3 regions of the Kribbella sp. NPDC043289 genome follow, and region 3 is predicted to be linked to each of the others. Evidence: riboswitches for the same ligand, from Rfam matches in the RefSeq annotation. Region 3 holds a riboswitch; each other region holds the start of a gene.
The links. A riboswitch is a leader RNA that binds a small molecule or an ion and turns the genes downstream of it on or off. The one in region 3 is predicted to bind ZMP and ZTP.
Positions count from the first base shown of each region.

Region 1: it holds a riboswitch for ZMP and ZTP, as region 3 does, so the genes downstream of both, AC0662_RS05495 (bifunctional 5,10-methylenetetrahydrofolate dehydrogenase/5,10-methenyltetrahydrofolate cyclohydrolase) here and AC0662_RS34140 (5-aminoimidazole-4-carboxamide ribonucleotide transformylase) in region 3, are expected to answer to the same signal.
Region 2: it holds a riboswitch for ZMP and ZTP, as region 3 does, so the genes downstream of both, AC0662_RS09255 (glycine hydroxymethyltransferase) here and AC0662_RS34140 (5-aminoimidazole-4-carboxamide ribonucleotide transformylase) in region 3, are expected to answer to the same signal.

Region 1 is NZ_JBWKCB010000001.1:1,166,188-1,176,201, reverse strand. It holds gene AC0662_RS05535 (MMPL family transporter) at 1-996, shown strand, start outside; gene AC0662_RS05530 (group I intron-associated PD-(D/E)XK endonuclease) at 904-1,800, opposite strand; tRNA gene AC0662_RS05525 (tRNA-Pro) at 1,852-1,926, opposite strand; gene der (ribosome biogenesis GTPase Der) at 1,998-3,365, opposite strand; gene AC0662_RS05515 (lysophospholipid acyltransferase family protein) at 3,358-4,098, opposite strand; gene cmk ((d)CMP kinase) at 4,095-4,781, opposite strand; gene AC0662_RS05505 (prephenate dehydrogenase) at 4,814-5,887, opposite strand; gene aroH (chorismate mutase) at 5,884-6,252, opposite strand; gene AC0662_RS05495 (bifunctional 5,10-methylenetetrahydrofolate dehydrogenase/5,10-methenyltetrahydrofolate cyclohydrolase) at 6,284-7,144, opposite strand; ZMP/ZTP riboswitch at 7,172-7,256, opposite strand; gene AC0662_RS05490 (nitroreductase family deazaflavin-dependent oxidoreductase) at 7,280-7,702, opposite strand; gene AC0662_RS05485 (NUDIX hydrolase) at 7,716-8,324, opposite strand; gene prcA (proteasome subunit alpha) at 8,321-9,181, opposite strand; gene prcB (proteasome subunit beta) at 9,221-10,014, opposite strand, start outside.
Region 2 is NZ_JBWKCB010000001.1:1,953,472-1,963,485, forward strand. It holds gene AC0662_RS09250 (acyl-CoA dehydrogenase family protein) at 1-1,583, shown strand, start outside; ZMP/ZTP riboswitch at 1,581-1,663, shown strand; gene AC0662_RS09255 (glycine hydroxymethyltransferase) at 1,690-3,156, shown strand; gene AC0662_RS09260 (DHA2 family efflux MFS transporter permease subunit) at 3,160-4,710, opposite strand; gene AC0662_RS09265 (GbsR/MarR family transcriptional regulator) at 4,774-5,244, shown strand; gene AC0662_RS09270 (hypothetical protein) at 5,294-5,467, opposite strand; gene AC0662_RS09275 (hypothetical protein) at 6,021-6,170, opposite strand; gene AC0662_RS09280 (amidase) at 6,173-7,339, opposite strand; gene AC0662_RS09285 (hypothetical protein) at 7,479-8,081, opposite strand; gene AC0662_RS09290 (TetR/AcrR family transcriptional regulator) at 8,111-8,692, opposite strand; gene AC0662_RS09295 (dihydrofolate reductase family protein) at 8,936-10,014, shown strand, end outside.
Region 3 is NZ_JBWKCB010000007.1:204,486-214,499, reverse strand. It holds gene AC0662_RS34160 (WD40/YVTN/BNR-like repeat-containing protein) at 1-529, shown strand, start outside; gene AC0662_RS34155 (ubiquitin-like small modifier protein 1) at 526-807, shown strand; gene AC0662_RS34150 (AAA family ATPase) at 826-1,371, shown strand; gene AC0662_RS34145 (MMPL family transporter) at 1,492-3,747, shown strand; gene AC0662_RS34140 (5-aminoimidazole-4-carboxamide ribonucleotide transformylase) at 3,762-4,640, opposite strand; ZMP/ZTP riboswitch at 4,659-4,735, opposite strand; gene AC0662_RS34135 (class I SAM-dependent methyltransferase) at 4,740-5,459, opposite strand; gene AC0662_RS34130 (CHAP domain-containing protein) at 5,553-6,077, opposite strand; gene AC0662_RS34125 (acetolactate synthase large subunit) at 6,486-8,237, shown strand; gene ilvN (acetolactate synthase small subunit) at 8,237-8,893, shown strand; gene ilvC (ketol-acid reductoisomerase) at 8,921-9,940, shown strand.

The sequences.
Region 1 (10,014 bases), on a different contig from region 3:
GGGAGCAACCAGCGGGTCGCCTACGACCTGACCGCGGCCGCGTTCGGTCCCGGGGCGAACGGCCCGCTCGTGGTTGTTGTGAAGAGCAACGACGCGGCGACGTCGAACGGGATCGTTCAGCAGGTCCTGGGCAAGGCGCAGGGACTGCCCGATGTGGTCGCCGCACAGCCGGCGGCGGCAAGCCAGGACGGTACGACGCGGTTGCTGCAGGTGATCCCGAAGAGCGGGCCGGCCAGCGAGCAAACGGCTGACCTGGTGAAGAACCTGCGCTCCGCGGTACAGCCGCTCGCCACGGGTGACGCGAGCATCTCGGTGACCGGGAACACCGCGGTCGGGGTCGACGTGTCGAACAAGCTGTCCGACGCGTTGCCGACGTACCTGTTCGTGGTGATCGGGTTGTCGTTCCTGCTGTTGCTGCTGGCGTTCCGGTCCGTGCTGGTGCCGTTGAAGGCGACGCTCGGGTTCGTGCTGACGATCGGCGCAACGTTCGGGATCACGGTCGCGGTGTTCCAGGAAGGGCATCTGGCGAGCTGGGTCGGGCTGGACTCCCCCGGTCCGCTGGTGAGCTTCCTGCCGATCATCATGATGGGCATCCTGTTCGGGCTCGCGATGGACTACGAGGTGTTCATCGTGTCGCGGGTCCGGGAGGAGTTCGTGCACGGCAAGCACGCGAACGACGCCACTATCCAGGGTCTCGGCCACGGCGCCCGCGTGGTCACCGCCGCGGCCCTGATCATGGCGTCCGTCTTCGCCGGCTTCATCCTGGTCGAGGACCCGATCATCAAGGCGATCGGCTTCGGCCTCACCATCGGCGTCCTGATCGACGCCTTCGTCGTCCGGATGACCCTCGTCCCCGCCATCCTCAGCCTCCTCGGAGACCGCGCCTGGTGGTTCCCGAAGTGGCTAGACCGCCTGACTCCCCGAGTAGACATCGAAGGCGAAACCCTTCGGATCGACAAGGAACCGCGAACCGACGAACTCGCGGGCGTACGCTGACGCACGCCACGGGGCATCAGCAGCAGCTGGTGCCCCACCCAACAAACTCGACGCATCACCCACGCGGTACGGCGTGTAGCTCTCCGCCGAAATGCTCACCCGACCGGCGAGGACCGGGCTGGGAATGACGTAGATGCTGCCGTCGCCGAGAACGATGAAGAACAGGTCGATCGAGTCGGGGTCGTAGGGCATCTTGCTCGCGGACTTGTCCAGCACGTACGGACGCCGCCCGATGCCGACGTTCCAGTAGCCGCGCCTGGTCCGGGCTGCACAGGACTTGACCTGCACGCGTTGAACGCCATCTGGCGTGGTTACGAGCAGGTCGTATTCCTGAGGCTCGATCGGCAGCGCAACGGCACATCCCCGCAAGGTGAACCAGGCCATCGCCAGCGGAGCTGCCGAAAAGCGGAGCATCTCGGGCCGGACCGGCTCGTCGAAGACCTCGATCGGTGTTGGCTGCGCCAGTGGTGACTTCAGATGCGTGCAGTCCAGACCCAGCCGGACGGCGTGACCCTTGATCCGGACCCGCTCTGCTCCGTTGTCGACGATACCGAGGCTGACGATCACGTCCGCCCAGCAGCTTGCGCCCGCCACGGCCTCGCGCAGTTGCTGATCAGACCAGCGACGCTGGCCCGTGAAGTGTGACGTGTCCAATGCGAGCCGCGCTGCGTGCCGCCTGATCGATCCGGTGGAGGTGTTTTTCAGCCCGAGTGCACGAGCAACGGCTCTCCACGACGGGCTGCTCTCGACCGCCTCGGACAATTGAGCATCGGTCCAGCTACGTCGGTTCTCGGTGTTCTCCATGAGGGCAAACGTAATGAGGAGCACCGACAGAATCGGTGCCCCTCATGGCGGTCGGGCTGCCGAGATTTGAACTCGGGATCTCGTGTCCCCCAGACACGCGCCCTAACCAAACTAGGCCACAGCCCGCCAGCTCGCTCCGAAGAACGAACCGGGGTAAACCATACCCCATCTGGAGAGCTGCTCTGACCAGGGTCCCGTCAGCGTTTCTTGTTCTTTTGGCGGGCTCGGATTGAGACGTGGACGGGGCTGCCGACGAAGCCGAAGTCCTCGCGGAGGCGGCGCTCGATGAAGCGCTGGTACGACGGCTCGATCTGGCCGGAGGTGAAGATCGCGAAGGTCGGCGGCATCGTGGTGGCCTGGGTGCCGAACAGGATCTTCGGCTGCTTGCCGGAGCGCACCGGGTGCGGGTGCGCGGCGACGAGGCGGCCGAGGAACGCGTTCAGCTGTCCGGTCGGGACGCGGGTCTGCCAGCCCTCAAGCGCCGCCTCGATGCCCGGCACCAGCTTCTCCATGTGCCAGCCGGTGAGCGCGCTGATGTTCACCCGCGGTGCCCAGCGGAACTGCACCAGGTCGCGGTCGATCTCCCGCTCCAGGTAGTAGCGCCGCTCGTCGTCCATCAGGTCCCACTTGTTGTACGCGATCACCAGCGCCTTGCCGGCTTCCTCGACCGCGTTCATGATCCGCAGGTCCTGCTCGGTGATCGACTGCGAGGAGTCGATGACGACGACCACGACCTCGGCGCGCTCGATCGCGGCGTTGGTCCGGAGCGAGGCGTAATACTCGTGGCCCTGGGAGTTCTTCACCTTGCGGCGGATGCCGGCGGTGTCGATGAAGCGCCACTCATGGCCGCCGAGCGTGATCAGCTCGTCGACCGGGTCGACCGTGGTGCCGGCGACGTCGCTGACGACGACCCGGTCCTCCTTGGCCACCTTGTTCAAAAGCGAGGACTTCCCGACGTTCGGCTTGCCGACGATCGCGACCCGGCGCGGTCCGCCGATCTCACCGTCGCGCTCGGCCGGGGCCTCCGGCAACGCCTCGAGGACGGCGTCCAGCATGTCGCCGGTGCCGCGGCCGTGCATCGCGGAGACCGGGAACGGTTCGCCGATCCCGAGACTCCACAGGTTCATCGCTTCGGACTCGATGCGCTGGTCGTCAACCTTGTTCGCCGCGAGCACCACCGGCTTGCCCGACTTCCGCAGTACCCGGACGACGGCCTCGTCGGCGTCGGTGATACCGACCACGGCGTCGACCACGAACAGCACCGCGTCGGCGGCGTTGATCGCGACCTCGGCCTGGGCGGCGACCAGCGCGGCCATCCCGACCGCGTCCGGGTCCCAGCCGCCGGTGTCGACGACGGTGAACTCACGGCCGGCCCAGTTCGCGTCGTAGGAGACGCGGTCCCGGGTGACGCCCGGGGTGTCCTCGACGACCGCCTCACGGCGGCCGATGATCCGGTTGACCAGCGTGGACTTCCCCACGTTCGGCCGGCCGACGATCGCGAGCACGGGCAACGGCCCGGAGTCCTCGCGGTCGTGCGTCGGTAGTTCGATGGGCAGGTCAGTCATCAGGGTCCCTCTGGTCTCGCCAGCCCGGAAGCGGGTGGCCGGTAGATTCCACGGCCGCCCTCACATGGGCGCGCAGAACGTCGCCAATGTGGTCGGCGACCGCTTGTACGTCGGAATGTCTCCTGGGAAAGGGTACGCGGTCGACGGCGAAAGCCTCGCCGTACACCACGTCGATCCGGCTCCCGGACGGTGGATGGCCCTCCACACCGGCGCCCGGCAACCGTGTTCCCATCAGCGCCACCGGCAGGATCGGCGCGCCGGTGACCATCGCCAGGTACGCGATCCCGACCTTGATCCGGCTGAAGTCCCCCGGTCCGCGGGTGCCTTCCGGGTAGATGTTCAGCACCCGCCCGTCGCGGAGCACCTGCAGCGAGCGCCGGACCGCGAGCATGTCGTACGACGACCGGTCGACCGGGATCTGACCGACCCGGCGCAGGAACGTGCCCTGGAATCCCCCGAACACCTCGATCTTGCCGAGCTGGTGCAGCATCCGCGGCGCGACCGCGCCGAGCAGCGGGGCGTCCAGCAGACTCAGGTGGTTCGGCGCCATCAGCAGCGGGCCGGTGAGCGGGAACCGCTCCTCGTGGTGGACGGTCAGGTCGTACTTGCGCAGGAAGTACACCTTGGCCAGCTTCCGCAGCGACAGCGCCAGCCGGTACGGCTGCGGGGACAGATCGTCCGTCCGGGGAAGATCCTTGTGCAGATCCTTGTCTCGGCCGATCTCGGCCGTCATGACTCCCGGCCCCGCGGAACTGTCTCGGCCTCCTTAGCCAGTCGGCTGATCACGTCGACGACCTCTTCCAGGGTCATGTACGTCGAGTCGATGGTGACCGCGCCGTCGGAGGCGATCTGGAACTCGGACACCGTCGAATCGTCGGCGTCGCGCCGGACGATCTGGTCGCGGAGCTCCTCCGCGGTCACGGAGCCGGCCGCCAACTCGGCGCCGCGGCGGGCCATCCGGGCCTCCTGGTCGGCGGTCAGCAGCACCTTCAGCTCGGCGTCGGTCGCGACCACCGTGGCGATGTCGCGGCCCTCGACGACGATCCCGCCGCTCGGCTGCGCGTCGTCGATGATCGCCCGCTGCCGCTGGATCAGCTCCTTGCGGACGTCCAGGTTGGTGGCGATCTTCGAGACCACCTCGCTGATCCGGGGCTCCCGGATCGCGGCCGTGACGTCAATTCCGTCGGCGATCACGAACTGGTGACCCGGGTCGGTGCTGATCTCCAGCCGCAGCTCCCGGGCGCGCCGCGCGACCGCTGCCGTGTCGTCCAGATCCAGCCCGCGCTCGACGGCAGACCACGTCACCGCACGGTACGTCGCTCCGGTGTCCAGGAACCGGAGTCCGAGACGGGTGGCTACTCCGCGGGCGGTGCTCGATTTACCGGAGCCGCTCGGCCCGTCAACAGCGATGATCATGCCCCGAAGATTACCGTCGCGAGGGGACAAACTTAGCGGTGGACCACCCAGCCACGCTCGGTGAGGACGTCGACGAGCTGGTCCACGGAGGCGGGCTTGACCGCCAGTTCGACCTCACCGACGGGACGGCCCGGGCTGTGGTCGATCCGCAGGTCCTCGACGTTGGCGCCGGACTCGGCCGCGTCCGCGAACAGCCGGGCCAGCTGGCCGGGGCGGTCGGGGATCGTGACCAGGACGGTCACCAGGTCGATGTGCGGCGTACCGTGCTTGCCCGGGACGCGGACCGCGCCGGACACGCCCTGGCCGAGGATGGCGGTCAGTTCGTCGCCCGCCTCTTCCTTGCCGAGAGCAACGAGAAGCCGGTCGAGCTCGCCGCGGATCTGTTCCAGCAGGCCGCTGAGCGCGGTCGAGTTCGCGGACACGATCTGGGTCCACAGCGCCGGGTCGCCGGCCGCGATCCGGGTGACGTCGCGGACGCCCTGGCCGGACAGCTCCAGGTGCGACGACGGCGCGTTCGCGAGGGTGCCGGCGGCGAGTGCGGACATCAGGTGCGGCAGATGCGACACCCGGGCGACACCGAGGTCGTGGTCCTCGACGGACATCTCGACGGTCCGGGCGCCGGCTGCTTCGGCCAGTCGCCGGACGAGGTCGACCGCTTCGGGGTCGCTGGTGTCGTGCGGCGTGATCGCCCAGGTCGCGCCGTCGAACAGGTCAGCACGTCCGGCCAGCGGACCGTTCCGTTCGGAGCCGGCCATCGGGTGACTGCCGACGTACCGGCTGAGGTCGCCGGTCAGGCGGCGAGCGTCGGCGAGCGGCTTGGACTTCACGCTGGCCGCATCGGTGACGACCGCGCCCGACCGTTCGGTCTGCACGAGCTGCTCGGCGATCACCGCACCGACGTGATCCGGCGGCACGGCGACCACGACCAGCTGCGGCTCGATGTCGACCCGTCGCGAGCCGGCCCCGATCCGCTCGGCCATCAGCGCGTTGTCCGCGTTCCCGTCGACGAGCTCCACGACCACCCCGAGCCGCGCGAGCGCGAGACCGATCGACGTACCGATCAGCCCGGTGCCGACGACGCGGACCGGGCCGCGGAGCTCACTCACTGGGCGCCGGTCAGGTCTGGACGGAGAGCGACCGCGCCGTGGAGGTAGACGTGCTGGATCTTGTCTCGCGACCGCGGGGTCTCGGTGTGCAGCATCAGCCGGACCACCCGCGGTAGCGCGTGCGGGACCGGGATCTCCTGCATGCACATCAGCGGTACGTCGGTCAGCCCGATCTGCCGCCCCGCGACGGCGGGAAACTCCGACCGCAGGTCCGACGTGACGGTGAACAGGATGCTGATCAGATCCTCGTTCTCCAGATCGTTCGCCTCCAGGACCGCCTTCACCAGCTCCGCGGACCGCTCGAGCAGATGCTCACGCTCGTCCACGTCCAGTTGGGTGGCACCCCGGATCGCCCGTACCGCCACGTCTCGCCTCCTTGGTCGTCTGCCCCAAACCTTAGGCCAATGTAGTCAAAGCGCGGACAGCCGTCTCAGCGGCGTCGACCGTCTGCTCCAGCAGCAGCGCGATCGTCATCGGTCCGACACCGCCTGGAACCGGTGTGATCAGCCGGGCCACCTGCGCCGCTACCTCGAAATGCACGTCGCCGACATTGCCCTCGTTGTAGCCGGCGTCGACCACGACGGCGCCCGGCTTCAGCCAGTCACCACGGACGAAGTTCGGCTTCCCGACCGCGGCGATCAGCACATCGGCGGTCCGCACCAGTTCCGGCAGGTCGCGGGTCCGGGAGTGCGCGTAGGTCACCGTGGCGTTCGATGCCAGCAGCAACATCCCGGCCGGCTTCCCGAGGATCGGGCTGCGACCGATCACCACCGCATGCGCCCCTTCGAGCGGTACGTCGTACGCCTCGAGCAACCGCATGATCCCGCCGGGGGTCGCGGACCGGAATCCCGGGTCGCCGAACGCCATCGCGGCGAACGACCGCATCGTCACGCCGTCGACGTCCTTGCCCGGATCGATCGCCTCGAACGCGGCCCGCTCGTCGATCTGCGCGGGCACCGGGTGCTGCAGCAGGATCCCGTGCACCGCCGTGTCCGCGGAGAGCTTCGCGATCTCGGCGACCAGCTCGTCGGTGGTGGTCTCGGCCGGCAGCACGATGCTCCGGGACGCGATCCCTGCCTTCTTCGACCGGTTCTGCTTCATCCGCACGTACGTCGCCGACGCGGGATCGTCTCCCACCAGGACGGTCGCGAGACACGGCTGCACACCGGTCCGCTCCTGCAACGCGTGGGCCCGCTCGGCCGCCTTGGCCACCATCTCGGCCGCCAGGTCGGTCCCGATCATCAGGTCAGCAGTCATCTGTGCGCACTCCTCTGGGCGTCAGTTCACAAGTGCCCAGGCGCGCGGCGAAGCCGGATGGCAGACCGTTCCCCGGTGGTCGTCCACCTCAGCGCCAGTCGCGGTCCGCCCTCAGGATACCGACCCGGTCGGCCGTCACGCCGCGCGGCTGAGCTCCAGCACCGGAATGGTGCGGACACCAGCGGTACGCCGCTCGTAGTCGGCGAAGCCCGGGTAGCGGCGCGCCTGCTCGGCGTAGATGCGGTCGCGCTCCTCGCCGGTCACTTCACTGACCTTCACGTCGAACGTCTCGGTCCCGATCTCGACGGTGCCGTCGCCGGCGGCGATCAGGTTGCGGTACCAGTCCGGGTTCGTGGGGGCTCCGCCCTTGCTCGCGAACACGTAGACGACGTTCGGGTCGGTCTCGTTCTGCAGGTACATCGTCGGGGCGATGTACTCCTCGCCGCTCTTGCGGCCACGGTGGTGCAGCAGGACCATCGGGGCGCCCTCGAACGGCCCGCCGACCCTGCCTTCGTTCTCCCGGAACTCCGCGATGACGTTCGCGTTCCAGTCGCTCATATCAAGGTCCCTTTCAGAGAAGTCCTGCGTGGTCCAACGCGAGATAGGCGGCATCGATTCCGGTCATGGCACCGGGCATCCGCAATTCGGCACGGAACGCGTCCACGGACAGCTCGACCGGCACGCAGTCCTCCGCTTCGTCCAGCTGCTGCTTCCCGTCGGGACGGCAACCGCGCGCGATCGCGACGTACTTGCGGAACGTCGACGACGCACCGGACCACTGCCAGCCGACCACGTCGAGCGTCTCGCAGGTGTACCCGGTCTCCTCCTCGAGCTCTCGGGCACCGGCGACGGCCACTTCCTCCCCGGGCTCCACCAGGCCACCGGGCAGGTTGGTGACGACGCTGTCCGGGCCGGCGCGGAACATCCGGATCGTGACGATCCGCCCGTCCGGCGTCAGCGGCAGCACGGTCACCCCGGACGCCACCCCGGCCTCCGGACCGAGCACGTCCCACTCGACCTCGCGACCGTCCGGCATCCGGTACGTGCGCAGGCGCACGCTCAGGAAGCGCTGGAAGCCCTTCTCTTCCCCCAGCAACTCCCACGGCGCCGGGTCGGCGGGCCGAGACAACTCAGCCGCCACGGTGTCCGTGACGGCTGAGTTCTCGTGCTGATCCGTCACAGCGGACGGTCGTCGTCGGAGTTGTCCGGCGGAGCCACCGGTACGTCGTCCGACGGCGGCGCGACCGGGGTGTCGTCCCCCTCAGCCGACGTGGTGTCCTCGGCCTTGGCGGACTCGCCGTCCTCCGAGTCCGTGGAGCCGGCCGCGTCCTCAGCCGGCCGGGACTCGGACAGAATCCGCTCGAGGGTCTCCTCGGTCATTCGCTTGAACTTCCGCACCTGGGACCTGCTCCGGTCCAGGACGGCGACCTCGAGCTGGTCCGGGGTCAGCGCCCGGACCTCGGTGCCGTCGTGGCCGAGCGCGTCCACCGCGAGCCGGAGCGCGCCGGCCAGCGAGATGCCGTCGGTGTAGTGCTCGCCGATGTACTCCGCGACCTGGTCGGCCGGACCACCCATCACGGCGTACCCGCGGACGTCCGCGATCGAGCCGTCGTAGGTGAGCCGGTAGATCTGGTCCTCGGCCGTCGAGGAGCCGACCTCGGCGACCAGGATCTCGACCTCGAGCGGCTTCTCACCGCCAGAGGAGAAGATCGCGCCGAGGGTCTGCGCGTACGCGTTGGCCAGCGCCCGGCCGGTGACGTCCCGCCGGTCGTAGGAGTACCCACGCATGTCGGCCAGCCGCACGCCGGCGATCCGCAGGTTCTCGAACTCGTTGTACCGGCCGACGGCCGCGAAGGCCATCCGGTCGTAGATCTCGGCCACCTTGTGCAGGGCGGGCGAGCGGTTCTCCGCGACGAACAGGATGCCGTCGGCATATTGCAGCGCGATCGCGCTGCGGCCCTTGGCGATGCCTTTCCGGGCGAAATCCGCCCGGTCCCGCATCAGCTGCTCGGGCGAGACGTAGAAGGGAACGCTCATCGAATCCTCTGTCAGTTCGGTCGGGGGGACAAGACAGCGTCAGGTCAGGGACGCCGCGGCCGGACCGTCTGGCCGCAGGTGCCGCTGGCTCCAGGCCGCGTCGACGAGCCCCGCGACCTCGTCCTCCGGCAGTCGCCGGTAGCCGTCCGCGGTGACCACGCCGACCACCGGGAAGATCCGCCGGAGCATGTCCGGGCCACCGGTCGCCGAGTCGTCGTCGGCCGCGTCGATCAGGGACTGGATCGTCACCGTCACGCAGTCGATCTCGGACAGGTCCTCGCGGTACAGCTTCTTCAGCGCGCCGCGGGCGAACAGCGAACCCGAGCCGACACTGTGGAAGTGGTGCTCCTCGTAGCGACCGCCGGTGGCGTCGTACGAGAAGATCCGCCCGCCCTTCAGGTCGGCGTCGTAGCCCGCGAACAGCGGCACCACGGCCAGACCCTGCATCGCCATCGCCAGGTTGCCCCGGATCAGCGCGCTCAGCCGGTTGGACTTGCCGTCGAGGCTCAGGGTGGCGCCCTCGAGCTTCTCGTAGTGCTCCAGTTCGACCTGGAACAGCCGGACCATCTCGATCCCGAAACCGGCCGAGCCGGCGAAGGCGACCGCCGAGTACTCGTCGGCCGGGAACACCTTCTCGATGTCACGCTGGGCGATGATGTTGCCCATCGTGGCCCGCCGGTCGCCGGCCATCACCACGCCACCCGGGAAGGTCGCGGCGACGATCGTCGTCCCGTGCGGGACCTGACTGGACAGGTCACCCGCCCCCGGGGACCGCCGTCCGGGCAACAGGTCGGGCGCGTGCCCGGCCAGGAAGTCCATGAACGACGAGCCCC
Region 2 (10,014 bases), on a different contig from region 3:
TCACCCGCGACACGGCACTTGGTGACGCTCTGCGTCCGTACGCCGGTCCCGCGGCGGACCTCGCCGCTGACCCCGGTCTGCACCGAATCGGCGAGCTCGCAGGCTCCGAGGAGGCCCTCGCGCTCGCCCTCCCGGCAAATCAGAACCCGCCGGTCCTGCGCACCCACGACCGCTACGGCCACCGCGTCGACGAGGTCGATTTCCACCCCGCGTGGCACTGGCTGATGGAGCGGGCCGTCGGTTTCGGCCTGCAGGCCGCGGCGTGGACCAGCGAGCGCCCGTCCCCGCACCTGACCCGGGCCGCCGGGTTCTACCTGTGGTCCCAGGTCGAGCCGGGCCACGGCTGCCCGATCTCGATGACGTACGCCGCGGTGCCCGCGCTCAAGGCCGACGAGCGGCTCGCGAAGGAGTGGATCCCGCAGCTCGCCTCGACCGAGTACGACGTACGGCGCCTGCCCGCGGCGGAGAAGAACGGCGTACTCGCCGGGATGGGGATGACCGAGAAGCAGGGCGGCTCGGACGTCCGGGCGAACCTGACGACCGCGACGCCGACCGGTGCCGACGGCGAGTATCAGCTCAACGGGCACAAGTGGTTCTGCTCGGCGCCGCAGGTGGACGTCTTCCTGGTGCTCGCCCAGGCGCCTGAGGGGCTGAGCTGCTTCGTCGTACCGCGGGTTCTTGCCGACGGCAACCGGAACCCGTTCGCGCTGCAGCGGCTCAAGGACAAGCTCGGCAACCGGTCGAACGCGTCCAGCGAGGTCGAGCTTCACGGCACCGTCGGGTACCGCCTGGGTGACGAGGGTGCCGGTGTCCGGACGATCATCGAGATGGTCGCGGCGACCCGGCTGGACTGCGTACTCGGCTCGTCCGCGCTCCAGCGGCGGGCGCTCGTCGAGGCGATTTGGCACACGCAGCACCGGAGTGCGTTCGGTGGGTTGCTCGCCGACAAACCCGCGATGCAGAACGTGCTCGCGGACCTGGCGATCGAGAGCGAAGCAGCCACAGCGCTCGGCATGCGTCTCGCCGCGGCAGTCGATGCTTCTCTCGGCGGCGACGAGCAGGAGCGCGCCTTCCGGCGGATCGCGTTGCCGTTGGCGAAGTTCTGGGTGTGCAAGCGGACGCCGTTCATGGTGGCCGAGGCGCTCGAGTGCCTCGGCGGCAACGGGTACGTCGAGGAGTCGGGCCTCCCGCTGCTCTATCGGGAGTCGCCGCTCAACTCCATCTGGGAGGGTTCGGGCAACGTCAACGCGCTCGACGTACTGCGGGCGCTCCGCCGGCCCGAGTCGTTCGACGCCTGGCTGCTCGAGGTCGGCGCCGCGCAAGGAGCCGACGCGCGGCTGGACGCGGCGGTGAACGACGTGCTGCAAGCGCTTGCCGACCTCGAGAACGCCGAAGCCGGTGCACGTCGGCTGGCCGCCCAGATGGCGCTGTGCCTGCAGGCTTCGCTGCTGATCCGGCACTCGACACCCGCGGTCGCGGACGCGTTCGTCGCGGCGCGGCTGGCCAACGACTGGGGTGGTGTGTTCGGCACGTTGCCGCGGACGACGCCGTTCGAGCAGATCGTCACGCGCGCGATAGGGTGAACGCGTCGCGACTGGCGCGCTGAAGGTGGAGAACCACCGGGGAGCGAAACCCGTCGGCACCGTGCGCCTGGGTGCCTTCGACCCACTGCAAGCAGGAGAGACAACGATGCCTCAACCCACCGACAACACCGCGTCCTTCGACGCCGCCGCCGCGTCGGCAGCGTACAACAACGCGCTGCAGGTGATCGCCGCGGTCGAGCCGACCATCGCCGGCGCGATCCGGTCCGAGCTGGCCGACCAGCGCTCCTCGCTGAAGCTGATCGCGAGCGAGAACTACGCCTCCCCCGCCACCTTGCTGACGATGGGCAACTGGCTGTCGGACAAGTACGCCGAGGGCACCATCGGGCACCGCTTCTACGCGGGCTGCCAGAACGTCGACACCGTCGAGCAGACCGCCGCGGATCACGCGACGGCGCTGTTCGGCGCACCGCACGCGTACGTCCAGCCGCACTCCGGCATCGACGCGAACCTGGTCGCCTTCTGGGCGATCCTGGCGCAGCGGATCGAGTCCCCGGCGCTGGCCGAGGCGGGCGCGAAGCACGTCAACGACCTGACCGACGAGGACTGGACCAAGCTCCGCAAGGCGCTCGGCGACCAGAAGATGCTCGGTATGTCGCTGGACGCCGGCGGTCACCTCACGCACGGGTTCCGGCCGAACATCTCCGGCAAGATGTTCAACCAGCACTCGTACGGCACCGACCCGGAGACCGGTCTGCTCGACTACGACGCGGTCGCCGCGGCGGCGCGTGAGTTCAAGCCGCTGATCCTGATCGCCGGCTACTCGGCGTACCCGCGCAAGGTGAACTTCGCGAAGATGCGCGAGATCGCGGACGAGGTCGGCGCCACGCTGATGGTCGACATGGCGCACTTCGCCGGTCTGGTCGCGGGCAAGGTCTTCACCGACGACTTCGACCCGATCCCGCACGCGCACGTCACCACCACGACCACGCACAAGTCGCTGCGCGGCCCGCGCGGCGGCATGGTGCTCTGCCAGCCGGAGTACGCCGAGTCCGTCGACCGCGGCTGCCCGATGGTCCTCGGTGGTCCGCTCAGCCAGACGATGGCCGCGAAGGCGGTCGCGCTGGCCGAAGCGCGGCAGCCCGCGTTCCAGCAGTACGCGCAGGCGGTCGCCGACAACGCGGTCACGCTGGCCGAGGGGCTGATGAAGCGCGGCGTGAAGCTGGTGACCGACGGGACCGAGAACCACCTGGTGCTGCTGGACGTCTCGTCGTACGGCATCACCGGCCGGCAGGCCGAGTCGGCGCTGCTCGACGCGGGCATCGTGACCAACCGGAACGCCGTACCGCGGGACCCGAACGGCGCCTGGTACACCTCCGGCGTCCGGATCGGTACGCCGGCGCTCACCACCCGCGGGTTCGGCGGCGACGAGTTCGACCGGGTGGCCGAGCTGATCGTGGACGTGCTGTCCGCGACCACGCCGACCACCACGGCCGCCGGTGCTCCGTCGAAGGCGAAGTACGTGCTGGCCGACGGGGTCGCCGACAAGACCAAGGCCGCCTCGGCCGAGATGCTCGACAAGTTCCCGCTGTACCCGGGCCTCGAGCTCAACTGACCCTCAACTGATGACTGCCTGCCCGCTCTCGCTCTGCTGAGGGCGGGCAGCTCTCTTCGGCATCAGTACGGCGGCGAGAATCGCGCCGACGACTGCGATCCCGCCGGACACCCACATCGTGGTGTTCAAGCTGGTCATGAAGGCATCGCGTACGTCGTTCAGCAGCCCCGCGGAGCCAGTCTTGGTCGCGACTGCAAGCCCACCGCCGAGACTCTTCTGCACCGCATCAGCAGCCTGCGCCGGGAGTCCTGTGGTGTCGACGTTGGTGCGGTAGACCGAGTTCAGCACGGTCCCGAGGACGGCGACGCCGACCGTGCCACCGACCTGCCGGAAGGCCTGCAGCAGACCTGACCCGGTGCCGGCCCGCTCCGGGTCGAGGACGCCGAGCGCCGCGTTCATTGCCTGCGGCATCGAGCAGCCGAGGCCGAACCCGACCACCACGAACCAGATCGCCGTGTACCCGTACCCGGTGCCGAGATCGGTGAAGGCCCCGAGCACGAACCCGACCGCCATCACCACGAAGCCGGCCATCACGACCAACCGGGTCCCGACCCGCGCCTCCACCGGCTCGGCGAGCTTCGCACCGATCGTCATGCCACCGATGAACGGCAGCAGCTTCAGCCCGGTGTGCAACGCGTCCGACCCGTTGATGCCCTGGAAGTACTGCGGCATCGTGAACAGCAACCCGAAGATCGCGAACACCGACACTGTCAGCAGTACGGCGCCCCCGGTGAACACGCGCTCGTGGAACAACCGCAGCTCGATCAACGGCGCACTGTTCCGCCGCTGCCAGATCAGGAACCCGGCGATCAGGACGACGGCCAGCGCGAGGAACAGCAGCGTCACGCCACTCGTCCACGAGGTCTCACCGGCCTTCGTCACGCCGTACACGAGCGCGGCCAGTCCGGCACTGGACAGCAGGATCCCGAGCCAGTCGATCGCTGGCCGGTTCGCGCTCCGGCTCTCCGGGACGAGCACCGTCACCGCGAGCGCGGCTAGGAAGGCGATCGGGACGTTGATCACGAAGATCCACTGCCAGCCGGCGTGGTCGAGGAGCAATCCGCCGACGATCGGGCCGAGCGGCATACCGATGCTGTTGGCAACGACGAAGAAGCCGATCGCCTTCTTCCGGTCCACCTCGGTGCGGAACAGCACGGTAATCAGCGACAGCGCGACCGGGACGATCATGGCGGCGCCGATCCCGAGGAACGCCCGGGAGGCGATCAACGCCCCGGCCGAGTCGGACAGCGCGCAGGCGAGCGACGCGAGCCCGAACAGGCTGAGCGCGATCGCAATGATCTTCCGGCGGCCGAACCGGTCGCCGAGCAGACCGGCCGGCAGGAGCAGCGCGGCGAGCACGAGGTTGTAGCTGTTCGCCATCCACTGCAGCTGGCTGGTCGAGGCGTCCAGGTCCTGGGCGAGCGTCGGCAGCGCGACGTTCAGCACGGTGGTGTCGAGGCCGAGGACGAGGACGGCGAGACAGAGTGCGATGAGGACACCGAAGCGGCGGGCGCCGGTGAGCGTCGGCGTGGAGGTGTCGGTGGTCGTGGTCATGGGATGCAAAGTATCAGAAGTTTGTGATAGTTGCGATAAATCAAATTACTGTAAGCTTCAACCATGGCGTCCGCACCGAGTCCGGAAGAGATCAGTCAGTTCGTCGAGCGGTTCGCCGGGGTGCTGGCGAACAGCGGCGTACCGACGATGTCCGCGCGGGTGATGGGCGCGATGCTGGTCAGCCCGAACGGCACGATGACCGCCGCGGAACTCGCCGACCGGCTGAAGATCAGCCAGCCCGCCGTCTCGGGTGCGGTCCGCCAGCTGCTGCAGGTCTCGTTCATCTCGCGGGAGCGGCTGCCGGGGTCCCGCAAGGACCACTACCGGATCCGCGAGGACGTGTTCGCCGCGATCCTGGAGCGCCGCAACCAGGCGCTCAGCGAGTGGGAGTCGACCAGCCGCTCGGGCGCCGCGCTCTTCGGCGCGGACTCCGCCGTCGGCGTCCGGCTGACCGAGGCCGCCGACTTCTTCGCCTTCATCCACACCGACATGGACCTGATGATCAAGAACTGGCGCGCGGAGCATCCGGGGTGAATCGCCGCGCGGCGAAGCAACTCGCCGGTACGGCGTGGCTGAACAGCGACTACCGCATGGCGTGGGAGACCCGCATCATGCGCCGCCGCGTCCCGCTGTACCGCGCCGCCATCGCCGCGCTGCGTGCACTGAACACCGTCACCGGCGGCCCGAACCGCCCGTCGCTGAAGGTCACCCGCTGGGAGCGCGTCGCTCCGCACGACGGCACGTTCGTGATGGACAAGCTCGAGACGATGACCGGGCGCACCGACCACCCGATCACCTCCCGGGCCGAGCTACGCGCCCGGACGTCGTTCGCGGCCCGGCTAGCGCGCGATCTCCGCCGACGAGTGGCCGCAGATCATCGCCGAGTACGACCGGCGCCGGCGGGGCGAACCACCGCAGTACCACTATGTCGGCCACCGGCCGCTGAACACGGCGTCGCACGCGCTGATGGACGAGGCCTGGGTACGCGGCGAGCTACCGACCGATCCGTACCGGGCGTGGAACGTGCTGAAACTCGAGGACGACGGGGCGCTCTACAGCGAGTTCTTCACCCACGGCAACGCACGCGGGTACGCCGGCGGCGAGACGAACCCCGGTTTTCAGCGGGGCCGGATCATGTTCGACGTCAACTGGCGGCAGACCGCGACGCTGACCCGCGAGCGGCAGATCCTCCGGCGCAGCCGCATCCTGCGGGCCAAGGAGCTCGTCAGACTCGCTCGCATCGAGCTCACGGAACTGTTCCGGCCGCCTCGGGAGACCGGCCCATCCGCAATCGCGGCAGCGCAGGACGTCTACACGCCAGAGGTCGTGGCGGCCGTCGCCGACTTCGTGAAGCCCGAGCCGCTCCGCTCCCCCACCGCCCGCGGCGAGACGACACCGAACCTGACCCGCGCGGCCGCCATCGACGTCGCGAACACCGTCGCCAGGGCGCTCCCGCCCACGGTCAACGGCCGGGCGGCAGCAGCTCTGCCTGAAGCCGACGGGCAACTTCCAGCGCAACCTCGTCCGCCCCATGCGGAGCAACAACCTGGGCACCCACCGGCAGTCCGTCCGACAGACCGGCCGGCACACTCACCGCGGGATGACCGGTCACGTTGAATGCCCAGCACGGATCACCGGTGACGATGCTCGCCTCGTGCTGGTCGTAGCCGTGGGCAACAGTCAACGTGGTCGGTGTGACCAATGCGTCGACCTCCGCGAACAGATCGGCCAGCGCCGTGTTGTTGTGATCGCGCACTTCCCGGGCCCGACGCGCCGCGGCAGCCTCCGCGCCGCGCCCATTGTCCAACCCCGACAACACCGGCCACGCCTCGTCCGTCGGCGCCAGCTCCAGCGGTACGTCGACCAACTCGACGTCAGCCAGCGCCAACCGATCCCGAACCACCCGGTCGACACCGGGATCGGCCGGACACGACCCGAGCGTCGAGTGATACGCAACGCGCAGTACCGCAGCTGATCGCGCCGGAACCGGCCAGTGCGCCAGAGCGGTCGGGTCGAGGCGGTGCGGGCCGCTGGCAATGCTGGTCGCGAGGACGACGTCGTCGAGATCCGCGCCGATCAGCCCCGCCGTCGTCAAGCCGCCGAGCCCGCGTCCACCCGGCCGCGGGATCCGGCCGTACGTCCCCTTGAACCCGACGATCCCGCAGAACGACGCCGGGATCCGCAGCGACCCGCCACTGTCCCCACCCGTCGCCAGCGGTACGACGCCGGCCGCCACGGCCGCCGCTCCGCCTGCCGTCGAGCCACCAGGTGAGCGCGTCACGTCCCACGGGTTGCGGGTGTAGTCACGCCCGTTCCACCCGAACGTCTGCGAGATCGCACCAGGACGGGCCCGCGTCGACCGGCCGATCGGAATCGCCCCGGCCGCGATCAACCGAGTCAGGACCGGCGCGTCTGGCGGCGTCCGTGACTTGATCAGGAACGGCACCCCGGCCAACGGCCCGGTCGGCTCCAACCGCTCCGCCGCCGCTCGGGCACCGTCAGCATCCAGTTCGTCCAGGAAATGCAGCACCGGATCCAGCCGCCGAGCAGCATCCAACGCCGCCTCCACCACCTCGACGGCGCTCACACTCCCCGACCGCACCCGCCCCGCAGTCCCCCGAGCCGTCATCCAGCCGCCCTCCCCGGCAGCTCGACAGGACGTATACGTGTACTACACGCCGATCGCGGGCCATCGCACGCCTGACGGCCCGCCAGACCTTCCGGCAGTGGACGTATACGTACTGTCGAGCTGCCGGGCATCGGCGTTGTCATCCCGCGACGAGGGTGTAGGCGAAGGCGAGGCGGCGGTCCAGCCAGTCGGACCTGATGGTGATGAGGGTCGTGCCTTCGGAATACATGGCGATCTCTTTTCCGGAGCGCCACTCGAGCGTGCGGACCCTTGCCGGTTGGTCGCCGCCCTCGTCGCCTACACCTGTCAGCCCGTCGACTATGCCGACAATGAGCCGACTCACTGCCTTCGCTGCGAGGCGGGCCGGCGTACCGCTGAGCCAATCGGTCCGGCCGACCAGCGCCGCATGGCCGGGTTGCTCGATGCGCCAATTGGGTCGGAGCAGTGGGCGGGACGACGGCAGGCGCTCGATCGTGCCGACGGTCTCTGCGTGGGCGTCCGCCACCGTCCAGTGATTCTCGCCCGACGGGGACACCGAGCAGAGCAGTTCGTTCAGCTCGGCGTCGAGGTACAGCGAGCGGTCCCTACCGACGTACGCGCACGGCCTGAAGACCCGGTCGTCCCGGGGGCCCTCGGGAATCCGGATCGCGTTCGGGCCCCACTCGATGCGGTTGCGGGTACGGGTCGCCGGCCGTTCGACGTTTCCGAGAGTGAATTCACCGACGTTCTCCCAACCGGCCACCCGACCGAGCTTAGGCGACCAGCGGGTTCTCACTCGTGGGGAACGAGGGTGTCGAGATGCATCGCCAGGATCGCTCGAAGTCGATCGGGGGTTGCGACCTCGGGCCGGGTCGCGGCATGGACGGCCAGGCCGTCGAGCACGGCGTGAAGCCGGTCCGCCTCCCACTGGACATCGACCTGGTCGCCGGCGATCGCGGTCACCCAGCGGCGGCAGCCGGCGCGCAGCGCGTCGTGGCTCCGCTGGGCACACTCGCGCAGTTCCGGGTCGACCAGTGCGCGCGCGGTGAACGCCAGCCAGACGGCATTCTCCTTCTGGCGTTCCTCGTCGAGCGGCAGGAGTTCGACGAGGAACCGCTCCGCGGTCGCGCGTGGATCACCGCCCGGATCGAGCGCATCGAGGCGCCGCTCGATGCGCTCGACCACCTGATTCATCGCGAAGACCAGCAGTTCGGCCTGCGTACTGAACAGGTGGCGTAACGAGCCGTTGGACAGCCCGGCCTCGCGAGCAACGTTGCGGACCGACGCGTGCTCGAGTCCGTCGCGAAGGATCACCTGCCAGGCCGCCTCCGCGAGGTACTGACGTCGTTCCACGGCATCGACGATCTTCGGCATGGCTTTTTATAGCACAACTGTGCTAGCTTGTGGCCGCCTAGTACAGCTGTACTAACAAGGAGCCTCATGCCCGTTGCGACTGCCCCCTTGCGCCCGTGGTCAACGCTTGGCGGCCTCGCCCGCCGGCGCAGCGTCCGGATCACTACGGCGGTCTGGCTTGCCGCCAATCTCGCCGTTGTGGTCGTCGCGGGCGAGTCGCTGCCGTTCGGCTGGCCGGACGTGCCGGGTTCGACGGTCGACCACGTGCTGAACACCAACGTCGGGATGCTGACGATCTTCGGCTTGATGGCGGTGACCTGCCTGCTGACCAGACACCGCGTCCGGCCGGACCTCGCCGCCAGGGCACCGGACCTGGCGACCACGCGCCGGGAGACGGTCCTGTTGCTGGCGTACGGCGCAACGGCTCTGGTTCTCGGGTACGGCGTCGCTCGGTTGTTCGGCTGGCATCCATTCGGGCTGCACCTGGCCGGCTCGATCTTCGGCACCCACGACCATGTCACGCCGGCCGAGGCGATCAGCTGGGCGAGCTACAACGTCGTGATCTACGCAGTACTGCCGCTGGCGTACTTTCGCCGCAAGTACTCGGCGGAGCAGTTGAACCTCGTGTCCGGCGACCGGCGTGGCGACGCCCGGGTGATCGTCGTCGTGCTGCTCATCGAGTCGGCTCTTCAGTTCGCCACCTTGACGACGGCTTTCGGGCGACTCACCACCGGGCAGTACGTCGTCGGGCTGCCCCTCACCTTCGTGCTCTACCTGGCCGGGGGCCGTCCTGCCGGCGATGGTGTTCGTCTACTGCATCCTGGTGCCGCGGTTCCTGAAGCTGACCGGTTCGACCGCCGCGACCGTCATTCTCGGCGGCGTCACGTACACCGTCCTGCATCTGTGGGACGCGTGGACGGTGCTGACCTCGCCCGTCAACTGGCTGTTGTCGATCATCTTCTTGTTCTTCACCTATTTCGGCCCGGGAATGATGAAGACGGTGCTGACCGTGCGCACCGGAAACGCCTGGACGCACGTCTGGGCCTATCACGCCGTTGCGCCGCACACCATCATCGATACGCCACATGTCGTGGAGATCTTCCGGGTGAAGTGATCACACCCGGCGGCACTATATCGAAACCGACCAAGGAGACAATCACCATGCGCAAGATCATCGTTTCGACCTACGCGACCCTCGACGGCTACATCGACAATCCGCACGAATGGTCGTTGCAATACTCCGACGAGCAGTCCCAGCAGGCCGCTTTCACTCTCACCCTCGCTGCGGACGCCCTGCTGCTGGGCCGGGTCACCTACGACGGCATGGCCGCCGCCTGGCCGAA
Region 3 (10,014 bases):
GGCGAACCAGGGCATCCAGGCGAAGTTCTTCCCCGACCCGTATCCGGAGTTCGGCCAGTGCGTCCACAAGCTGGCCGCGCATCCCGACGTACCGGAGCGGATGTTCGCGCAGAACCACCACGGGGTGTACCGGTCGGACGACGGTGGCGCGATCTGGAAGTCGATCGCGGACGGCCTGCCGTCGGACTTCGGGTTCCCGATCGTCGTGCACCCGCACGAGCCGGAGACCGTGTACGTGTTCCCGCTGGTCGCGGACGCGAACCGGATCCCGACCGAGGCGAAGTGCCGGGTCTACCGCTCGCGTGACGCCGGGTCCACCTGGGAGCCGCTGTCCGCCGGGCTGCCCGCCGTGTCCTACGTGCCGGTCCTCCGCGACGCGATGACCACCGACACCGCGGACCCAGCCGGCGTGTACGTCGGGACGCGGGACGGCTGTGTCTACGCGAGCGCCGACGCCGGCGACAGCTGGGTCGAGGTCGCGCGGCATCTTCCCGACGTACTGACAGTGCGGGCCGCGGTGCTGGGATGATCGCTGTCCGGCTGCCCACGGTCCTGCGGCCGTTCGCCGGCGGGGTCGACTGCGTGCAGGTCGAGGTCGACGGTGCACCGACCGTCGGCGCGGTGTTCAGCGCACTCGAGGCCGCGCACCCGGCGCTCCGCCGGCGCCTCACCGACGAGCAGGGCGCGGTCCGCCGGCACGTGAACATCTACCTCGGCAACGACAACATCCGCGACCTCTCCGGCCTCCACACCCCGCTGTCCGAAGGGGACGAGCTCCTGATACTCCCGAGCGTCGCCGGCGGATAACCCGTAGCGTCGGTCGGCATGAGCACCGTCCTCCTGCTGACCGGCCCGTCGGGTTCGGGCAAGACGACCATCGCCCGGCTCGTCGCCACCGACGCGCCGCGGCCGACGATGCACCTGACCACCGACGAGTACTACCGCGGCATCCGCACCGGCTTCATCGCGCCGTACCTGCCGGGATCCCAGCGGCAGAACGAGGTCGTGGTCGACGCGATCGTCGCGACGGTCGCGGTCTATGCCCGCGGCGGCTACGACGTGGTGGTCGACGGGATCATCGGGCCGTGGTTCCTGCAGCCGTTCCGGGACGCGGCCGCGGCCGGCGGCTGGACGATGTCGTACGTCGTTCTGCGCGCGGACCTCGGGACGACGCTGCAGCGTGGGCAGGCCCGGCCCGAGCCCGAGCTGACCGACGCTGACGCGCTGACCGGTTTGCACGGCGCGTTCGCGCATCTTGGCGCTCTGGAGCGACATGCGCTCGACACGACGCGGCTCGGCGTACCGGAGACTGCTGCGGAGGTTCGGGAAGCCGTTGCTTCGGGCTCCCATCGGCTGAGCGCCAGCGGCTGAGGACACGCTGTCACCATCCGCGGCGGGGGGTTGTGGGCCCGGACCGGGCAGACCTACATTCGCCGGTGGGGGCCGACGGCTGGGCCGTCACCTGGGGGGTGCCCGGGGGAGGGGCGCCCTATGCACGCATTTCTGCACCGGCTCGGTCGCGGCGCGGCACATTTCCACTGGTTCGTGATCGCCGGCTGGGTGGTGATCGTCGTCGGGCTGTTCGTGCTCAAGTCGGCGTTCGGCGGCACCTATGTCAACAACTACACGGTTCCCGGCAGTCAGTCATCCGCTGGTTTGAACATCCTGAACAAGGACTTCACCACCGCCGGCGGGTACTCGGGCTCGATCGTGTTCCATGCGAAGACCGGCACTGTCGCCCAGCAGTCGGCCGCGGTCCAGCAGTCGATGACGGCGTTCGGCAAGCTGCCCGACGTCGTCAGCGCGGTGGATCCGCTCGCGACCTCGCAGACGGCGTACATCTCCAAGGACGGCACGATCGTCAACGCCCCAGTCTCGTTCTCGGTGGTCCCGGCGTCCCTCGACAAGACGTACGTCGACAAGATGGACGCGGCCGTCCAACCGGCCCGCGCGGCCGGGCTCCAGGTCGAGTACGGCGGTGGCGCCGGCCAGATCGGGAAGCAGGCCAACGACCTCCCGTCGGAGGCGATCGGTCTGGGGCTTGCATTGGTGCTGCTGTTCCTGATGTTCCGCTCGATCGTCGCGTCCGCGCTCCCGCTGGTGTCGGCGGTGTTCAGCGTTGGCGGCGGGTTGGCGATCCTCGGTCTGCTCGCGGCGGCCAAGGAGTTCCCGACATCTGCCCCGACTGTCGCGACCCTGCTCGGTCTGGGCGTCGCGATCGACTACGGGCTCTTCCTGGTGTCCCGCCATCGTGAGCAACTCGACGACGGGATGGACGTCGAGGAGTCGGTGGGTCGCGCGGAGTCGACGTCCGGCGCGGCCATCCTGGTCGCCGGCGGGACGGTCGTGATCGCGATCCTCGGGCTGTACGTGTCCGGCGTACCGTTCGTGGGCGCGCTCGGGCTGTCGGCGGCGATCGTCGTTGCCGTGACGGTGCTGGCCGCGCTCACCCTGATCCCGGCGATGCTCGGACTCTCGAAGCTGCTGATCCTGAACCGCAAGGACCGCAAGCACCTCGCCGAAGAACGCGACGTCGAGGACGAACTGCCGGACGAGGCCGCGATCGCCGAACACCGCGCGGAGGAACAGGAACGCCGCGATGCCAAGCACGAGCAGAGCGCGTTCGCCCGCTGGGGCCGCCGGGTCAGCGCCCGGCCGTGGCCGTACGGCATCGCCGCCACGCTCGTCCTGCTGGTGCTGGCGATCCCGCTGTTCTCGATGAACCTCGGCCAGCTCGACGCCGGCACCGATCCCGCCCAGGACTCCAGCCGGAAGGCATACGACCTGGTCGCGCAAGGATTCGGTCCGGGCGCCAACGGTCCGCTGACGGTCGTCGTCCAGCTGCAGTCGGTGAGCCCGAGCGACCGGCAGTCGGTGCTCAACGGGCTCGCGTCGACGCTGCAGAAGGAGGCGGGCGTCGCGGCCGTCCAGACGCCGAGTACGAACAGCGCGGGGACGACCGCGATCATCAACGTCATCCCGACCACGTCGCCGTCTGCGGCCGCGACCCAGGACCTGGTGAACCGGATCCGCGACGACGTATTGCCGAGCCAGAAGGAACCGACGTACGTCGTCGGCACCACGGCCGGGTACGTCGACTTCACCGAGAAGGTCGGCAGCCGGATGATCTGGCTGATCGGCGCGGTGGTGCTACTCGCGTTCCTGCTGCTCACGGTCGCGTTCCGCTCGCTGCTGATCGGGGTGAAGGCGGCGATCCTCAACCTGTTGTCGGTAGGAGCCGCGTACGGCGTGATCGTCGCGGTCTTCCAGTGGGGCTGGGGATCCTCGCTGGTCGGGATCGACGAGAAGGTCCCGATCCCGTCGTTCGTGCCGATGCTGATGTTCGCGATCGTCTTCGGGCTGTCGATGGACTACGAGGTGTTCCTACTGTCCCGGGTGCACGAGGCGTGGATCGCGACCAAGGACAGCCACCGCGCGGTGGCGATCGGGATCGGCGCGACCGCGCGGGTGATCACCACCGCGGCCGCGATCATGGTCGTGGTCTTCCTGAGCTTCGTGCTGGACGACGACCCGACGGTGAAGATGCTGGCGGTCGGTATGGCCGTGGCCGTACTGATCGACGCCAGCATCGTCCGGATGATCCTGGTCCCGTCGGTGATGACGCTGCTCGGCCCGCGCGCCTGGTGGCTGCCGCGCTGGCTTGACCGCATCGTCCCCGACATCCAGCTCGAAGGCGGCGAACCACCGGCACCTCCAGCACGGCAGAAGGTCGGCTCCGCTTCCTGAAGCAGTGCCTGAGATCAGTGCCGGAACAGGCGTACGCCGGTCGCGGACCACCGGATCCCGCGCTCGGCGCACGCGGCCGCGACCTCGTCGGACCGGATCGACCCACCAGGCTCGGCGATGTGCGTGACGCCGTACCGATGCGCCTCGTCGACGTTGTCGCTGAACGGCAGGGCGCCGTCGGACACCATCGTCACGCCGGTGAGTGGTTCGTCGGACTGGCGTGACCACCAGAGCGCGGCCTTCTCACCGGCCAGCCGCGTGCAGTCCACGCGCGACTGCTGACCGGCGCCGATACCGATCGCCATCGCGTCCTTCACCATCACCACGGTGTTCGATTGGGTGTACCGGGCAACGATCATCCCGAGCACGGCGTCGTCCGGCAGATCACTCGGCAGCGGCAGCTCATCGCGCTCCTGCGTCAGCCGCACGCCGAAGATCTCCCGTACTTCCTCAGCCGGTGGCTCGAACTCCGCGTCGACCTCCAGCACCAGATAGGTCCCGCGCTTCTTCGCCGCCAGGATCTCGAGCACGCCCTCGTCGTACCCGGGCGCGATGATCCCGTCCGACACGACCCGCTTCAGCACACCGGCCAGCTCCAGGTCGACCGGGTGCGAGACCGCCACGAAGTCGCCGTACGACGACTTCGGATCGGCGTCCCGAGCTCTCCCGTACGCCTCCGCGACGCTCGCGCCGAGCGCCGCGCCAGCTGGAGAGACGTGCTTGTACGACGCCGCCGCGGGCCTCCCGAACTGTCGCGCGGCCTCCCGCACCAGCTGCCAGCCGGTCAGGGCGTCGAGGATGTTGATGTACGACGGTTCGCCGGACAGCACCGTGAACGGCGGGTGCTCCAGGGTGGCCGCTTGATGAGGGTTCATGCCGTACCGCAGACGCATCGGGACCTCCGAGTCGATCGGAGGCGCCCAGGCGGACGACGCCTTGTGTACTTCGCTCCCCGGTGGTGACCCACCCTCGCCAGTCGCGGTACCGCCAGCCTACTTCGTGGCGCGGACGACCAGCAGCCGCGAGTCCTCGGCGAGCGACTCGCCGTGCCATCCACCGTCGATGGTCACGTCGGCGAAACCAGCGGTCCGGAGATCGGCCAGCAGTTCGTCGGTCGACCGGAAGTACAGGACGTTGCGATAGACCGCGTCGTGCCCGTCCGGGAACACGTTGTGCGCGTCGAACACCACGCGCCCGTCGGCGATCTCGATCAGCTCGAGCCACTCCTTCAAATGCCCGACCGCGGTGTCGCGTTCGCCGTACGTCGCCTCGCTCGTCCACTGCTCCCACGCACGCGCCGCCGGGTTGCGCGACTCGAACGCGAACATCCCACCGGGACGCAACGCGGCGGCGATCGCGTTCACCGACGCCTCGTGTTCCGCGACGTGCATCATCGTGTTGCCGGCGCTCACCACGAGATCGACATCGCCCGTCGGCTGCACCGCGTGATGGTCCCCGTGCACCCAGGTGACGCCGTCGGCGCCTGCTTGCCGGCGCGCATACCCGAGCATCGTCGTACTCGGGTCGATGCCGATCACCACCCTCCCCGGCGCGACCAGCGAGCGCGTCAGCAGGCCGGTCCCGCAGCCGAAGTCCAGCACCTTGCGGGTCCCGTCCGCGAGCGCCTGGTAGTAGGCGTGGTCCTCGCCGGCCGGGTTGTCCAGGTCGTACAGATGCACCAGTTGTTCGTCGCCGTACGGATCGATGGTCACGCCCTGCATGCTAGGGAGCCACTGCACGGTGGACCAATCGAATATGGGAGCCGGTGCGGGGGACGAGCGCCGCACCGGCTCGATCAGGGGTTTCTAGGTGGCGGAGACCCAGCCGTAGATGTCGGCGGGGCGGCCGGCGTCGGCGGCGTGCTTCGGGTCGAAGGGGCCGTGTTTGCTGACCTGGTTGTTCGAGTTGCCCTCGACCGTGGTGATCTTCCCGTCGGTGCCGACGGCAACGACCACGCCGGTGTGGACGCTGGTGTCGGTGTTGTCGGGGCCCGTGCCGTAGAGGACGATGTCGCCGGGCTTCAGGCCGGTGGAGCCGTCGTGGGTGCGGCCCTTGCCCTGGCCCCAGGTGTAGATGTCACCGGTGAAGCCGTAGTTGGGGATGTCGATGCCGGCCTGCCGCCAGGTCCAGGTGGCGAAGTGCGCGCACCAGGACTCGCAGGGACCGTACGGGTTGCAGTTGCTGCCGGGCGGCGTTTCCTGCTGGCCGATTTCGCCGTTGGCCGCGTTCACGATCGTCGTCCGGGTGTCGGCCGCGGACGCCGTCAGCGAGAACGAGCCGAACAGTGCGATCAGCACGGACGCCACGAGCAGTCGTATCGAGAGGCGCATGTGTCACTCCGATCTGGAGAGGGGGCGGTAAAAACCTTGCGGTCTCACCAGATCAGTATGTGACTAACCAACTTCACAGAGCCATCACAGCGTCATTAAGTTACCGACTCGCCATTCCTAAGACAGGTGTCTCAGGAAATGAGACACCGTCGCGCTGAACTTGACCCGGTCGCGGTGTGTCGGCGAATGTTGCCACATGCGATCGATTCTCCTCGTACTTGTGCGGCGCGCCGACTGACGCGACCACTGAGTCGAGCGCGCCCCTTCAGCCAACCCGGCGGAAGGGGTTTTTTGTTGCCAATGCGACTATCCGCGACCCGGAAGCGCAGCGACAACGGCCACAAGCGAGGATGGATCGGTCGCGAAAAGCCAAACAGCCACAGCGTGACAGGACTAGGGAAGGCACTCATGAGTGAGCAGCTGACCGGGGCACAGGCTCTGATCCGTGCACTGGAACATGCCGGAGTCGACACCGTCTTCGGCATCCCGGGTGGCGCGATCCTCCCGGCGTACGACCCGATGCTCGACTCGACCCAGATCCGCCACATCCTGGTACGTCACGAGCAGGGCGCCGGTCACGCCGCCCAGGGGTACGCCGCCGCGTCGGGCAAGGTCGGCGTGTGTATGGCGACCTCCGGACCGGGCGCGACCAACCTGGTGACGCCGATCGCCGACGCGTACATGGACTCGGTGCCGATGGTCGCCATCACCGGTCAGGTGGCCGGTGCCGCGATCGGCACGGACGCCTTCCAGGAGGCGGACATCCGCGGCATCACGATGCCGATCACCAAGCACAACTTCCTGGTGACCGACCCGAACGACATCGCCACCACGATCGCCGAGGCGTTCCACATCGCCTCCACCGGCCGGCCAGGCCCGGTGCTGGTCGACGTGACCAAGGACGCGATGCAGACCCAGGGCGTCGACTTCCAGTGGCCGACCGAGCTCGCGCTGCCCGGCTACCGGCCGGTGACCCGTCCGCACCCCAAGCAGGTGCGTGAGGCGGCCCGGCTGATCGCCGCGGCCGAGAAGCCGGTGCTGTACGTCGGCGGCGGCGTGATCCGTGCCCAGGCCAGCGCCGAGCTGAAGGAGCTCGCCGAGCTGCTCGGGATCCCCGTGGTCACCACGCTGATGGCCCGCGGCGCGCTGCCGGACACCCACGAGCTGCACTTCGGGATGCCCGGTATGCACGGCTCGGTGTCCGCGGTCGGCGCACTGCAGCGCTCCGATCTGCTGATCACGCTGGGCGCCCGGTTCGACGACCGGGTGACCGGCAAGCTCGACTCGTTCGCGCCCGATGCGAAGGTCATCCACGCCGACATCGACCCGGCCGAGATCGGCAAGAACCGCGCCGCCGACGTGCCGATCGTGGGTGACTGCAAGGAGGTCATCACCGACCTGCTGGCCGCGCTGCGCGCCGAGATCGCGAGCGCCGGCCGCACCCCGTCGTACGAGGCCTGGCGCAAGCAGCTCGAGGGCGTGCGCGCCCGGTACCCGCTCGGGTACGACGAGCCGGAGGACGGCACGCTGTCGCCGCAGCACGTGATCCAGCGGATCGGTGAGATCGCCGGCCCGGACGCCGTGTACACCGCGGGCGTCGGCCAGCACCAGATGTGGTCCGCGCACTTCCTGCCGTTCGAGAAGCCCGGTCACTGGCTGAACTCCGGCGGCCTCGGCACCATGGGGTACGCCGTGCCGGCCGCGATGGGCGCCAAGGTCGCGCGGCCGGACAAGACCGTGTGGGCGATCGACGGCGACGGCTGCTTCCAGATGACCAACCAGGAGCTCGTCACCTGCGCGCTGGAAGGCATCCCGATCAAGGTCGCGGTGATCAACAACCAGTCGCTGGGCATGGTCCGGCAGTGGCAGACGCTGTTCTACGACAAGCGTTACTCCAACACCGACCTGCACTCGGCCCGGATCCCGGACTTCGCCAAGCTGGCCGAGGCGATGGGCGGTGTCGGGCTGCGCTGCTCCGACAAGGACTCGATCGACGCCACCATCGAGAAGGCGATGGCGGTCACCGACGCGCCGGTCGTCGTCGACTTCGTCGTGCACCGCGACGCGATGGTGTGGCCGATGGTCGCCGCCGGCGTCAGCAACGACGAGATCCAGATCGCCCGCGACATGGCCCCGACGTGGGAAGGCGAGGAACTCTGATGACGAAGCACACGCTGTCGATCCTGGTCGAGAACAAGCACGGTGTGCTGGCCCGGGTGGCCGCACTGATCTCGCGCCGCGGGTTCAACATCGACTCGCTCGCGGTCGGTCCGACCGAGCACCCCGAGGTGTCCCGGATGACCATCGCGGTCAGCGTGGACGAGCAGCCACTGGAGCAGATCACCAAGCAGCTCAACAAGCTGGTGAACGTGATCAAGATCGTCGAGCTCGAGCCCACGCAGACGGTTCAGCGCGAACTGCTGCTGGTGAAGGTGAAGGCGGACACCCTGACCCGCGGGCAGGTGCTGGAGACCGTCCAGCTGTTCCGTGCGAAGGTGGTCGACGTGGCACCCGACGCGATCACGATCGAGGCGACCGGTAATCCCGAGAAGCTCGAGGCCATGCTCCGGGTGCTGGAACCCTTCGGCGTCCGCGAGCTGGTGCAGTCCGGCATGGTGGCGATCGGCCGGGGCAGCCGCTCCATCTCCGACCGCACGCTGCGGCCGGTCGCGGTGCCGCCGCCGCACGTCCAGTCGGGGCCTCCGACGGTGCAGGCGCGACCCGCCGACCGTGCGCCGCACCCTGCCCCTCCGCACCACCCGGTGCCGGGGCCGCCCCCGGGCCGCACCGCCGCCGCCGTACCGAATCAACACTAAGGAGAAGTGCCGCAAGTGGCAGCTGAAATGTTCTACGACGACAACGCCGATCTGTCGGTGATCCAGGGCCGCCACGTGGCCGTCCTCGGCTACGGCTCCCAGGGCCACGCCCACGCGCTCTCGCTGCGCGACTCCGGCGTCGACGTCCGGGTCGGTCTGCCGGAAGGCTCGAAGAGCCGGGCGAAGGCCGAGGCCCAGGGCCTGCGGGTGCTCACTCCGGCCGAGGCCTGCGAGGAGGCCGACGTGATCGTCGTCCTCGCTCCGGACCCGGCACAGCGCAAGCTGTACAAGGAGGCCATCGAGCCGAACCTGGTCGACGGCGACGCGCTGGTCTTCGGTCACGGCTTCAACATCCGGTTCGGCTACATCAAGCCGCCGGCGGGTGTCGACGTGTTCATGGTCGCCCCGAAGGGCCCGGGTCACCTGGTCCGTCGCGAGTACTCCGAGGGTCGCGGCGTACCGGTGCTGGTCGCGGTCGAGCAGGACGCCACCGGCAAGGCGTGGGATCTGGCGCTCGCGTACGCGAAGGGCATCGGCGGTCTGCGGGCCGGCGGGATCAAGACCACCTTCACCGAGGAGACCGAGACCGACCTGTTCGGTGAGCAGGCCGTCCTCTGTGGTGGCGTGTCGGCGCTGATCCAGGCCGGCTTCGAGACGCTGACCGAGGCCGGGTACCAGCCCGAGGTCGCGTACTTCGAGTGCCTGCACGAGCTGAAGCTGATCGTCGACCTGATCTACGAAGGCGGCATCGCCAAGCAGCGCTGGTCCGTGTCCGACACCGCCGAGTACGGCGATTACGTGTCCGGCCCGCGGATCATCGACGCGTCGGTGAAGGCCCGGATGAAGGAGGTCCTCGGTGACATCACCGACGGCACCTTCGCGGCCCGCTTCATCGCCGACCAGGACGCCGGCGCGCCGGAGTTCGCGGAGTTCCGCAAGCAGAGCGAGTCGCACCCGATCGAGGCCGTCGGCAAGGAGCTGCGGGGCCTGATGGCGTGGGTGAAGTCGCACGACGAGGACTACGTCGAGGGCTCCGCCGCCCGCTGACGTACGACGCAGAAGGCCCGGACCGTCCAGGTGGATGGTCCGGGCCCTTTTGTTTGACACAATGTGTGACGGTT